2 regions of the Salinivibrio sp. PR5 genome follow, and region 1 is predicted to be linked to the other one. Evidence: predicted binding sites of a transcription regulator. Region 1 holds the regulator's gene; the other holds the start of a gene.
The links. The regulator MetJ, encoded in region 1, represses methionine synthesis genes. The targets are predictions, from matches to a motif close to TTAGACNTNTANANGTCTAA.
Positions count from the first base shown of each region.

Region 2: metN (methionine ABC transporter ATP-binding protein MetN) is a predicted target of MetJ. The motif match lies at 2,541-2,560, and genes of this name have one in related genera.

Region 1 covers NZ_MUFK01000005.1:122,112-128,922, forward strand. Annotated here, with positions in the region: gene BZG82_RS03735 (bifunctional aspartate kinase/homoserine dehydrogenase II) at 1-1,747, opposite strand, end outside; gene metB (cystathionine gamma-synthase) at 1,817-2,974, opposite strand; gene metJ (met regulon transcriptional regulator MetJ) at 3,147-3,464, shown strand; gene BZG82_RS03750 (malic enzyme-like NAD(P)-binding protein) at 3,579-4,832, opposite strand; gene rpmE (50S ribosomal protein L31) at 5,085-5,300, opposite strand; gene priA (primosomal protein N') at 5,519-6,811, shown strand, end outside.
Region 2 covers NZ_MUFK01000058.1:923-7,733, forward strand. Annotated here, with positions in the region: partial or broken gene BZG82_RS14900 (NUMOD1 domain-containing DNA-binding protein) at 1-420, opposite strand, end outside; gene BZG82_RS14905 (serine/threonine protein kinase) at 410-1,723, opposite strand; gene BZG82_RS14910 (LysE family translocator) at 1,791-2,429, opposite strand; gene metN (methionine ABC transporter ATP-binding protein MetN) at 2,681-3,715, shown strand; gene BZG82_RS14920 (methionine ABC transporter permease) at 3,705-4,391, shown strand; gene metQ (methionine ABC transporter substrate-binding lipoprotein MetQ) at 4,505-5,320, shown strand; gene BZG82_RS14930 (isochorismatase family cysteine hydrolase) at 5,380-5,985, opposite strand; gene BZG82_RS14935 (LysR family transcriptional regulator) at 6,168-6,811, opposite strand, start outside.

The DNA of each region.
Region 1 (6,811 bases):
CTGCCGGTGCCGCCCCCGCTTCTTTATTCGCCGAGATCAAATGAAAGCCATGTTCAGCAAGGCGCGGATACAAGTATGCGAGGGATGCACTGGCAGTGACGTCCAACACAATCACATCGTCATAGGGATGATTGAGCAGGCGAGTAAGCCACTCGTCATCAAAATAGGGCTCGCTTTTGTCATCGAATCCGTCTAACACACGGCTAGGATCGATACCGGCAAAATCCAACCATTGGTTGCGACTATCCACCACAGAGATCAATGAGACACCTTTACCATGGCGCTTCTCCAGCGCTGTTTTTTGCTCGGCAAAGAGACTGAGCCAGCGGGTACCAATGTTACCTTTTCCCACTAACACCAAACCGATGCGGCGCTGAGCCTGAAACAGGGCATCGTGCATCCCCGCCACCAAGGCTTGGGTCTGCATTTGACGCAAAATCGCAACCAAGCTAAGCCCAGACGCCGACTCACTCATAAACTCGACAGGGTGTGCTTTTAGCTGTTGGTAAAAGCCGTGGCAATGGACGGGGTTATTGACCACACCGGCCCCCACCGCCGCCACCATGCTAAAGCCCTCACGCAAACGCAATTCCGCAGACAAGCCCGCGTCCTGAATCTGTGCCATCACGGTATCGATCACTTCTGCACTGAATGCCAATTGAATGCGATGCTGGTCATCACGGTAATCGACAGCTAGAGGTTGCAGCTTGAGCTGAGTCAGGGTGCGGCTTAGCTCCTGCTTAAACGCCTGAAAGTCGAGGCCGCGTGCGACATCAAACTGCAACAGGCAGACATCATCTAGCGCCGTAATGATCTTTGCACCACGCCCAGAGGCGAGCACACGTTCGATACGGGTTGAGCCACTATCAGGTGCATGCGTGCAGCGCAAGGTGAGATCGGTGGCACTCTGCGCGACCGGTTGTAAGGTGCGGCTATGTAGCACAGGGGCAGCAAGACGTGCCAGCTCAGCCGCCTCATCCAATCGAATCAAAGGCAACAAACAAGCATTGTCCACGTGACGCGGGTCGGCACTGTACACCCCTGCCACATCACTCCAAATCGTCACCCGACTCACCCCAGCCAGTGCGCCTAAAATGGTTGCCGAGTAATCGGACCCATTGCGGCCAAGCAGCACGGTTTCTCCCGCTTGGTTTTGTGCCATAAAGCCCGTGATCACCACTTGGGTGTGGGCATATTGGGATAACTGGTTGTTCAGCAATGGCCAAGACGCTCCCCGATCAACTTCTGGCTGCGCTGCTCGCTCTGCACGTAGACACAGACGTGAGTCCAACATCACAGCCGGTTGCTGGTGCTGGCTAAGCAAGCTCGCCAGTAAGCGTGCCGACCATACCTCGCCAAACCCTTGAATACGCGCCTTATCTGCGTCAGTCAGCGCGCCCTCACCCAAGGTCGCAATCGTGGCGATGTCTGTATACAAGGCATCGACAAGGCGCTGCTTATCTTCACCATCAATCAGATTTTCAATTAAATCTTGCTGAAAGCCGCGCAAGGTCTGTAGCGTTTCATGGGCGAGGCGACCGTCTTTGTTGAGCTGAGCCAAATAGGCAATCAATTGGTTAGTGGTTTTGCCTGCCGCGGAGACCACAATCAAATCTTGGCGGCCCGCGTGGGCGGTCAATACATCGACAACCCGACGATAGCAGGCGGGCGACGCCAAGCTGCTGCCGCCAAATTTATGAAGTTGTCGTTGTGATTCAGGGGACGTCTCCGTCGATTGCGCATGCATGACAAGGTCTCTCTTTGTCTAACCAAATATCAGGGTAAAGCAAGGAACAGCGCCGTAACGTTGTTCAGGTTACGCGGCTAATGCCGCAAAAGCGTGGGCCAAATCCGCGATGAGATCATCCGCATCTTCCAGTCCGATTGAAAAGCGCAGCAAAGTCGGTGCGATACCCGCTTCCGCTTGCGCCACATCACTCATCGCCCGATGTGTCATGGAGCCTGGGTGTGTGACCAAGCTTTCTACACCGCCTAACGACTCTGCTAAAGCAAATAGCGAAAGGCCTGCGATAAAACGCGCCACCCCGTCACTGTCGGTATCCAATTCCAAGCTCAGCATACTACCAAAGCCTGATTGCTGACGGGCAGCAATTTCGTGACCCGGATGGGTAGCGAGTCCCGGATAATAGAGTTGGCGCACAGCAGGAACCGTTTGCAGATAGGCGAGTACCGCTTGCGTGTTTTGCTGGTGTTGTTTAACCCGTGCGCCTAAGGTACGCAACCCTCGCAATGTCATATAACTGTCAAACGCGTTGCCCGTGGCGCCTATACAGTTGCCCCACCACGCTAAGGTTTCGGCAAGCTCACTGGTTGCTGCGATCACCGCGCCACCGACAATATCAGAATGGCCATTAATAAATTTGGTGGTCGAATGCACCACCATGTCGGCCCCTAGCGCAAGAGGTTGCTGTAAAGCGGGAGATAAAAAAGTGTTGTCGACCACCACCCAAGCGCCGACTTGATGCGCTTGCTGGCAAATATCAGCAATATCGACCACGCGCAGCAAGGGGTTCGATGGGGTTTCCACCAGTACCAACTTTGGCGATTCTGCCAAGGCGCTCGCCAAGGCGTCTGGGTCGGATTGATCGACAAATTTAACCTGCCAAATTCCCTGCTTGGCTCGGGACTCAAGCAAGCGGTACGTGCCACCATAACAGTCATGTGGGGCCACAATTTTGTCACCCGCATTCAATAGCGATAACACCAAATTAATCGCGGCCATCCCGCAGTTGGTTACCACCGCACCTGCGCCGCCTTCTAAGTCAGTCAATGCTTGCTCTAGCTGGGCGCGGGTCGGATTCCCTCCGCGTGCATAGTCATAGGTGGGCACATCCCCAAACGCAGGAAAGCGATAATTGGTCGAGAGATATAAAGGGGGAACCACCGCATGATGTTGCGTGTCGGTGCCAATGCCAGTTCTTACAGCGATGGTGTCAGTTTTTTTTCGGGTCATGGTTCATCCTTGCGATGTGGTGCGCGAGCCAGCGTTGTTATCCTCACCTTACCCTGCACTTTTTGAGACGTCAACACTTCTAGACGTCTATACAGCTTTGCATGTGGCGGTTAATATAGCTAGAATCTCCGCAGCATCATTCTGGGTATTCAATAATCAAGATAGGTGAGACATGGCGCAGTGGAACGGCGATTACATTAATCCGTATGCCGAGCATGGTAAGAAAAAGGAGCAGGTGAAAAAAATCACCGTTTCTATCCCACTTAAAGTTTTAAAAATTCTCACTGACGAGCGGACACGCCGTCAGGTTAATAACCTGCGTCACGCGACCAACAGTGAGCTGCTGTGTGAAGCATTTTTGCATGCTTATACCGGCCAGCCATTGCCAACCGATGACGATATTCGCAAAGACAAGCCTGACAGCATTCCTGCTGAAGCGCGTCAGATCATGAAAGAACTAGGTATCGAGTTCGACGATAGCGAATACTAAAAAAACCCGCCGATTGGCGGGTTTTCTGTCATCATAGGTGCTCGGTACAGCCTTCTCAGGCTTTATGGCACTGCGATTTTCCTAACGCTCATGCATTATGCCTTGTCGAGCATATTACGCCTTGTCGAGCATATAGTTGTCTGGCATCTCGATACGGGCGACGCCAGTTTCAACCGCTGCAAGTGCCACCGCGCGAGCCACGCGTGGCAATAAGCGTGCATCCATTGGCTTAGGAATAATGTAATCCGGGCCAAAATGCAGCGCATCAACACCTGCCGCGTCCAATACCGACTGTGGGACAGGCTCTTTCGCCAAACCACGGATCGCCTCGACGGCTGCCAGTTTCATTGCATCATTAATTTCACTGGCACGCACATCCAACGCGCCACGGAAAATAAACGGGAAGCAGAGTACGTTGTTGACTTGGTTTGGATAATCCGAGCGCCCTGTTCCCATGATCAAATCATCACGGACTTGATGCGCGACCTCTGGATTAATTTCAGGGTCTGGGTTCGAGCAGGCAAAAACAACCGGCTTATCGGCCATCAGTTTTAATGCCTCTGGCGAGAGCAAGTCTGGCCCTGACACACCCACAAACAAATCGGCGCCCTCAATCACATCTTCGAGGGTACGTTTGTCGGTATTGTTGGCAAACAATTGCTTGTACTTATTGATGTCGTCACGACGGGTGTGGATCACGCCTTTGCGATCCAGCATGTAGATTTTTTCGCGTTGCGCGCCACATTTGATCAATAGCTCCATGCAGGCAACAGCCGCTGCACCAGCACCGAGGCACACAATGGTGGCTTCACGAATATCTTTGCCTTGCAGCTCAAGGGCATTCAGCATACCCGCCGCGGTAACAATCGCGGTACCGTGCTGATCATCGTGAAAAACAGGCACTTCACAACGTTCAATCAGCTGCTTTTCAATTTCAAAGCAATCCGGCGCTTTGATGTCTTCAAGGTTGATACCGCCAAAGGTATCCGCGATGTTCGCAACGGTATCCACGAATTCATCGATAGTACGGTGTTTGACTTCAATGTCGATCGAGTCCAAGCCAGCAAAACGCTTGAACAATAAAGCTTTACCTTCCATGACGGGCTTTGAGGCCATTGGCCCTAAGTTACCCAATCCCAAAATGGCGGTACCGTTTGAGATCACCGCAACCATGTTGCCCTTTGCGGTATATTGATACACAGCGTCTGGGTTCTGAGCGATTTCACGGACCGGCTCTGCAACGCCTGGGCTGTATGCCAACGCCAGATCCGCCGCCGAGTCAGCAGGCTTGCTCAATTCAACAGAGATTTTTCCGGGAGTAGGGTATGCATGATAATCCAGCGCTTGCTGGCGTTTATCGTCCGACATGTAGTGTTCCTAGTTATTATCGTGAAGGGATGCACCAATATCAGCTGGGAAGGCTGCTGATATCAGCAACGCTATACTCAAACCACAGGGTAGATTCGAGCAAGATAGAAGATGTTAACGCAGTGGCTAAACGTCCACCAGTCCAAAACGGCCCCGAACGTTAACCTCCGACCTCTCGACGTTAAAAAGGTGACGACGGGATCAAAAAAGGGGCGCTTTCGCACCCCTTTTTCGCATTCGGCTATTAGCGGCTTATTTTTTGCTGCTAAGGGCACCGAAACGCTTCTTAAAGCGGTCAACACGGCCACCGGTGTCAACGATACGTTGCTTACCAGTGTAGAATGGGTGACATTTGTCACACACGTCTAGGTTGATGTCTTTACCAAGAGTGGTGTTGAACGCGAATTCGTTACCGCAAGAACACTTAGCAGTGACAGCTTTGTACTCTGGATGGATACCAGCTTTCATAGGGATAACCTCATAGTGAAGGCCGTGTCGCTCTCCCGATCCTAAGCCGGGCACCACACGTCGTTAACAAACATTTTCTAAGGCGCGCAATTCTAATCAAGCGACCTCGATTTCGCAACTTTTTTGTGCAGTCGCCCATCACCTCGTATCCAACAACAAGGCTTTGCCTACCTGGGTCAAGCCGTTACACTGAGCGTCTTGTTAGCCGATAAGATGTTGTGATGGAACAGTTTGCACAAGTGGCCTTACCGGTCCCGCTGGCGAAAACTTTTGATTACCGGATCACCGAACACGTCCCTGTGGTGGGAGCACGTGTGAAGGTGCCTTTTGGTCGCCAGCATAAGGTCGGCATTGTCACTGCCATCACCACCACACCTAGTGTTGCCGCCCATCAAGTCAAGGCGATCACTGAGGTATTGGATGACGCGCCACTTTGGACTCCTGCCGTCTATCATCTGTTGCAGTGGGCAAGTCGCTTTTATCATCATCCACTTGGCGATGCGATGGGCGCCGTGATGCCGACGCTACTGCGTAAAGGTCGACCCGCAGCGCTCAAGCAGCAAAAATGGTGGCAATTGACCGAAGCCGGACAGAATCAACCGGTGACCGGGCTTACCCGCGCGCCAAAGCAAGCGCGTGTGTTAACCCTGCTCACTCACGGCCCTACCCCGCATGCCGACCTCGTGGAGCAAGACATTACCCCCGCTGTGATTAATACCTTGGTGGACAAAGGCTGGATCGCGCCTTACACCCCACCGCTTGAAGGCAAAGCTTGGGCACGACATTTTGCCATCAGTGAAGACAAGCCCTCACTGAACCATGAACAAGCCATGGCCGTTGCCACCATCAACGCCAGCGATGGCTTTGCCTGTGTGCTTTTGGAAGGTATTACCGGCTCGGGCAAAACCGAAGTGTATTTAAACGTCTTAGAGCCGGTATTATCTCGTGGCGAGCAGGCGTTAATATTGGTGCCCGAAATTGGCCTCACCCCGCAGACCATCCGCCGATTCGAACGCCGCTTTAACGTCCCGGTTACCGTAATGCATTCGGGGCTTAATGATACCGAGAGACTGAACGCGTGGCTGGCGGCTCGCGACAATCAAGCTGCAATTGTGATTGGAACACGATCAGCACTTTTCACCCCGATGGCGAAGCTTGGCATCATCATTATTGATGAAGAGCACGACCCCTCATATAAGCAGCAAGACAGCTTTCGCTACCATGCACGCGATCTGGCGGTAATGCGCGGTCATGAAGAAAAGATACCTGTGGTGCTCGGTTCGGCAACACCGTCATTGGAAACGCTACACAATGCACAAACGGGAAAATACCAATACTTACGCTTAACCCAACGTCCGGGCAATGCAGTCACCGCCCGTCAAGGGGTGCTCGACATCAAAGGCCACCATCTTGAGGCGGGCTTATCGGCGCCCTTAATTGCCGAAATGCGTCAGCATCTTCAGCAGGGAACTCAGGTGATGTTGTTTTTAAACCGCCGTGGTTATGCGCCT
Region 2 (6,811 bases), on a different contig from region 1:
TAAGTAGCTTAAGTCAAGATTGTTTAGTGTGTTTATTAGCCCAGTATTGTTCCTCACACTGTCATCAATCGTGATGTTATTACGGTTATTTGGTGTACTATCCAGTGACATCAGTAAGCGAGTAAGATTAATACTTCTACTTGGCTGAGTGGAAATATTATTAGGAGTCACAATTTCTTGACCTGAAATTGTACTAATTAAAGCTCCGCGGTTATCTTGACCTAAATAAAATTTAACAGCGTCACCCTCGTCATATTCAAATCGACCTTTATCCGTAAAGCCTTGATGCCCCGAGGATGTTTCGTAATATAAACCTGTAACAGGAGCATCAATAAAATAGCCACTTAATTGCGGCTCACTTTGCGCTGGCAGTATCACACTCATGTAGGATAGTAAAAACAGTGTAATTTTATTTTTCATTTTTTGAAGTACTCGGATGAGGGACCATCATAGCGACAATTAATTTTTGTTTAACATCATCAGAGACATGGGGATTTGCAAGAATTTGACGACGAGAAAGATCTAACATCACCTCAAAACTAATCGGGTGGTCGTACGTTTCTTTACCATGAAACATCAACTGTGTCAGATGCATAACCAGCTCTTCAGATGCCTGTTTTTCAGAATAAAGCTGCTGATTTTTTTTCACTAACACTAGGCTAAACACAAACGCAGACACGACCAACACGATCGATAAAAATAGAGGGATAGGCCGTCGTCGTACTAAACAGCGTAATCGATAGAGCCAATTATCTTGCTTAACAGAAATCGGCTTTTTATTCATCACATGAATAACGTCATTACGAAGCTGGTTGACAGTCACGTAGCGATTATCTGCCTCTTCTTCTGTCGCTTTAGTAATTACCAATGCCAACTCTTGATTGGGCTTTTTACCGTCCGCAGTCAGTAGAAATGCTAACAATTTGCCTAATGCGTATACGTCTGTTTGTTGGGTAAGGTATTCGCCACGTTTTTGTTCAGGGCTTGCATAACTCTCACTGTAGGCCAACACACCATCATCACTATCAGGGCTTGGATAGCATTCAAGTTTTTGTGTGAGGTTAAAGTCGATAATTTTGGCCTGTCCGTCTCTATCAATCAGGATATTATCCGGCTTAATATCACCATGAATCATTTGGTGGCGATGCGCATGCTCAATCGCTGAGCAAATCGACACAAACAAGGATAGTCGTGCCTTTTGCGACGTTGGCTGCGTTGCTATCTGCTTTCCAAGCGTGCATCCATCCACATACTCCATGACAATATAAACACACCCGTCACTGATCCCGCCATCAAACACCTTTGCGATACAGGGGTGACTTAAACGCGCCAACATCTGTGCTTCTTTGAACAGAGAATTTCTACCGATAATAGGGTACAAAGAGGGGTGGATACACTTTATGGCAAGTTCTTGTTCAAACGTACTATCATCGCGATAAGCGCGATACACAACCCCCATTCCACCGCGGCCAATCTCCTCACCGAGACGATATTTATCCAACGTAGTATTCGGTTCAAACAGCTGTGATGCGATGAAAGATTGAGCCCCATCTGACCAAATTTGGCTCAGCAATGGCTGTGTATCGCAATGATAGAATGGCAAGAGTTGTGCGTATTGAGAGGGAGACGTGACTTTCAACCGACTTAACCATACTTCCTGTTCTTCCTCGGACAAATCGAGAAAATCATAAACAAGCTGCGTCTCAGCCCCACTAAATTGCACAATAATCGACCAAGCCTATGAATTTAAGTGGTTATTCTAATTATTTGCAGAATTATTAAAAGTTAATTCACCCCAACGCCAACCAAAATCCGACCCCGATCATCAGGGTGCCGGCGATTCGGTTCAGCATTTGCACATTGCCCTTTTGCTGCAAAAACTGACGCAAGGTACGCCCACCGCTGGCATACAGCATTAAACAACTAAATTCCGTGCAAAGGATGATCAACACCAGCACGCTCAACTGGCTGGGGAGTGACATCGCAGGGTTAATAAACGGCGGCAACAGCGAGATCATAAACGCCCAACCTTTTGGGTTGGCAATGGCGGTCACAAAGCCTTGCGCAGCCAACGACAATGCTGAGGCTTCATTGGCGGTATCGTCATCCTCATTTGGGATCGCCATCTTGCCGCGAGAGCGCCACATTTGCACACCTAAATACGCCAAGTAGGCACCACCGACATATTTAAACACCTGAAACACCGCGGGATAGTTCAGCATCACCGTCGCCACACCAATGACAGAGGCGATCGCTACCAGCCCCACGCCGATAAGCTCGCCCCACATCATATGTAAGCTACGCTTAACGCCAATTGTCATGCCAAGGGTCATCGATAATGTCATGCACATGCCGGGCGTGACCGACACGAAAAAAAAGGTAGGGATGAACAGCGTCAGCATGGTGGTATCAATTAAAAGCGGAGACATAAAAACAACAGTCTTAACAGTTAGGTACGGAAGCTGTCAGTTAACGCGCTTTGCCTGCAGAGATCAAGCCCTTCGCTCACTTTATAACCGGACGGTTAGACTTATTGCCATTTGGACGTCTAGAAGTAAAAATATCCATTGACTTGTTTTTAACGAACCCATAGCATCAATAACCAGAGAGACCCGACAGCCAAGGTGCAAGGCGCTGGACAGCTGCGAGATGTCATAAGATTTATCGCTAAGGACATGTGATGATTGAGATAAAACAACTCAACAAGGTATTCGAACTCGGGGAGCGCCGAATTCATGCCCTTAAAGACATCAATTTATTTATTCCGAAAGGAAAAGTGTTTGGTGTGATTGGCGCCTCTGGCGCGGGCAAAAGCACGCTGATACGGATGGTTAACCTGCTTGAGCGCCCAACCAGCGGCTCAGTGACCGTGGGCGGCGTCAACCTTACTGCGTTGCCCAACCGTGAGTTAACCCAAGCGCGCCGTAAAATCGGCATGATCTTCCAACACTTTAACCTGCTATCGTCACGCACCGTGTTCGACAATATCGCCCTGCCGCTGGAGCTCAGTGGTACGCGCCGCGATGAGATTGAAACGCGCGTCAGCGAGTTGCTCGATTTGGTCGGCTTGGCCGATAAGCGTGATGTGTATCCTGCTAGCCTCAGTGGTGGACAAAAGCAGCGTGTCGCTATCGCTCGCGCGCTGGCACCAAGCCCAAATGTATTGCTCTGTGATGAAGCAACCAGCGCGTTGGATCCGGCCACCACCCAATCAATTTTGTCGTTGCTGCAAACCATTAATGAAAAGCTCAACCTCACCATTTTGCTGATCACCCACGAAATGGATGTGGTGAAGCGCATCTGTCACGATGTGGCGATTATTGGTGATGGCGAACTGGTTGAGTCTGGCCCCGTAGGCGATATTTTTGCTCATCCTAAATCCGAGTTGGCGAAAAACTTTATTCGCTCCACCTTGGATTTGTCGGTGCCACATGACTACGCCCAACGCTTACAAAAAGACTACTTTAAAGGCAGCTATCCGCTGGTGCGTCTAGAATTTACAGGCGCCACCGTCGACGAGCCACTGATCAGCCAGATGTCGCGCTTATTTAATATTGATATCAGCATCTTAAGTTCTGACATTGATTACGCCGGCGGCGTGAAATTTGGTCTACTCTTGGCGGAGATTATGGGCCCGAAAAGTGCTGTTGATGATGCGATTCACTACCTAAACAAACACCATGTCGCCACGGAGGTACTTGGCTATGTCGATTGATGCGTTAACCCAATGGATTGGACAAAACCAAGCACTGATTGAACTGCTGGCCGATGCCACCGGCCAAACCATTTACATGGTGTTGGTCTCCGGATTGCTTGGCTTTGTATTCGGGATCCCACTTGGCGTGCTGCTGCACATCACCAAAAAAGGCGGACTGAAAGCACAGCCACGGGTTAATCAAATTTTGGGCGCCGTCGTTAACATCGGCCGTTCCATTCCGTTTATTATTTTGTTGGTGGCAATCATCCCATTCACTCGCTTTGTGGTGGGCACCTCCATCGGCACCGCGGCAGCCATTGTGCCGCTTACGGTCGGCGCGATTCCATTTATTGCGCGTTTGGTTGAAGGGGCGCTTTTAGAACTGCCCGCAGGGTTGGAAGAAGCCGCAAAAGCGATGGGCGCAACCCCAACCCAAATCATTTACAAAGTGCTGCTGCCCGAAGCGCTACCGGGGATCATCAATGGTGCCACCATCACCTTAGTCACCTTGGTGAGCTATTCAGCCATGGCGGGTGCCGTCGGCGGTGGCGGCCTCGGGGACGTGGGCATTCGCTACGGTTATCAGCGCTTTGATACCACCGTCATGCTGATCACAGTTGTGATGCTGGTCGTGCTGGTACAAGCGATTCAATCATGCGGAGATTACTTAGTGCGTCGCACAAATCACCGCTAAACACCCAAACACATAAACACAACATTTGTCCCAGCCACTTGGGATGCCACACGGCCACAAGTGGTGCGGGACTACCGTCAAAACGGATACGTTTTTTAAAAGGGAGACAGACAATGAAAACCACGATTAAAACACTGCTTGCCACACTTGGACTGGCCTCAACCCTTGCCCTTACCGGCTGTGGAGAAAAAGAAGCTTCCGTGCAAGACAACAGCAAAATCACCGTTGGCGTCATGGCCGGTGAAGAAGCACAAGTGGCCGAATATGCAGTTCAAGAAGCCAAAAAACTCGGCCTTGAGGTGAAGCTCATCACCTTTACCGACTATGTGTCCCCTAACGCCGCCCTCGCCGATGGGTCTGTGGACGTGAATGCCTTCCAGCACAAACCGTACCTCGACGCACAAATCAAAGACCGTGGCTACGAGTTTGCGATTGCAGGCAACACCTTTGTGTATCCGATTGCGGCCTACTCTTACAAACTCGATAGCGTGGCCGATTTGCCTGAAGGCGGCAAAATTGCCGTGCCTAACAACCCATCGAACCTTGGCCGTTCGCTGGTATTGCTGGAGCAGCAAGGCATTATCAAACTTAAGGAAGGCTCTGGCATTAACGCCACCAAACTGGATATCGTTGAGAACCCGAAAAACGTGGAAATCATCGAGCTAGAAACCCCACAACTGCCTCGCTCACTGGAAGATGTGGACATTGCGATCATCAACAACACCTTTGCCGCGGGCGTGGGCCTAACCCCAAGCAAAGACGGTTTGTTTGTTGAAGACAAAGAATCGCCTTACGTGAACCTGATTGTGGCGCGCAAAGACAACGTAGACGCTGAAAACGTGAAAACCTTTGTTAAAGCCTACCAAACCGACGCGGTTTACAACGCCGCAATGGAAGTTTTTGACGGCGCAGTGGTAAAAGGCTGGTAAGACAGTCCGTTCACCACACTAAAATGCTCAAGCCCGCTCTGAAAAGTGCGGGCTTTTTGCTATGAAGTAATAATACTGCGCGTCGATTGAATAGAAGCGTAGCGATCACCCAACGCTGCCATTGATACTGCATGCACAGAGCGTTCATCAATAGTGCTTCCTTGATGATCTGGCAATGAGCGTGACGCACAGGCATCTTCACAAACGATCACTTCATATCCTCGTTCTAGAGCACCAATCGTCGTTGCCATAACGCACATATGACTCATAAAGCCTGCAACCAAAATTTGAGTACAACCGGTTCGTATCAAGGCACTTTCAAGCTCTGTATTATAAAACGAGCTAGGTAGCATCTTGTGTATCACCTTCTCGCTGGAAATAGGTGTCAAACAACTGACAACATCAGACAGCTCACTATCACAGTTAAAGATGGGGGAGCTTGAACTTCCTTTATGTAAAACATGAAAAACCGGAACAGACAGGCGGCGTGCTTTATCAAGGATTTTTTGGGCATTAAACAATGCTTTTTCTCCGGATTTTCCTAAAGGCAAGGCACCGTGTATATATTCATTCTGATAGTCGATAAAAATAACCGCTACACTTTCCCAATTGACTTTACAGTTACTCGCTCCGGCAATATCTCTGAGTGTTTTAATCTCATTCATCGTCTTTCTCCTCGAAAACTAAGCCAATTATATCCACCTGCCGAAACGGATTAAGTGCTATTGATGCACATGGGATGTGCAAAAATGCTTATCAGTGAAGCGTTAGTCTTTGACTTACCTATTTTTGATATAGCGAGGGGTATGGAAAGCAGCTAAATCATGGTTTGACATATCTTCGCTACTTAATCCATTACAATTTTCTTTGACGTGGAGGCATGCGTTCTTTTCGAGGAAAGCATCCAAATATCACGTTTTATGGGTTGTTCGGGCTCCAAAGTCACTAAAGGGCTGGAGCGAAGTGTTATTTCGGGTAATAGCGCAACACCATAGCCAAGCTCTGCTGCCTTTTTCTGTAGAGATACAGTATCAGCCTGGAATCGAATTGACTTAAGGCCATGCTTTTCTATTAAAAATTGACACTCTCTTAAATGGCTCAGCTCAGAGGTATAAGTGACAATATTCACTGGCTCACCGTTTTTCAATCTCTCAATCCAAAACGCGTTTCCTGCAATCAGAAAGGAGCATTCTCCCACTTTTTTACATATGGACTCTCCTTGCTTAGGTAGTCCCATTCTTAACGCAATATCAACCTCTTGCTTCGATACATTCAGATTCCTAGTCGATGTATCTACTTCTATTCTCAGTTCTGGAAAACGGTATTGAAGACTTTTTAGTTGCTCAACGAGCATGCTCTCAGCTAAAAATGGCACCATCGAAATCTTCACCGACTGGTTAAAACGAGCGTCTGGAGAAATTGACTCCGATAATCCATCAACCTCATCTCTCACAATCACAGAGCGCTCATAGAGTAATTCGCCCTCTATTG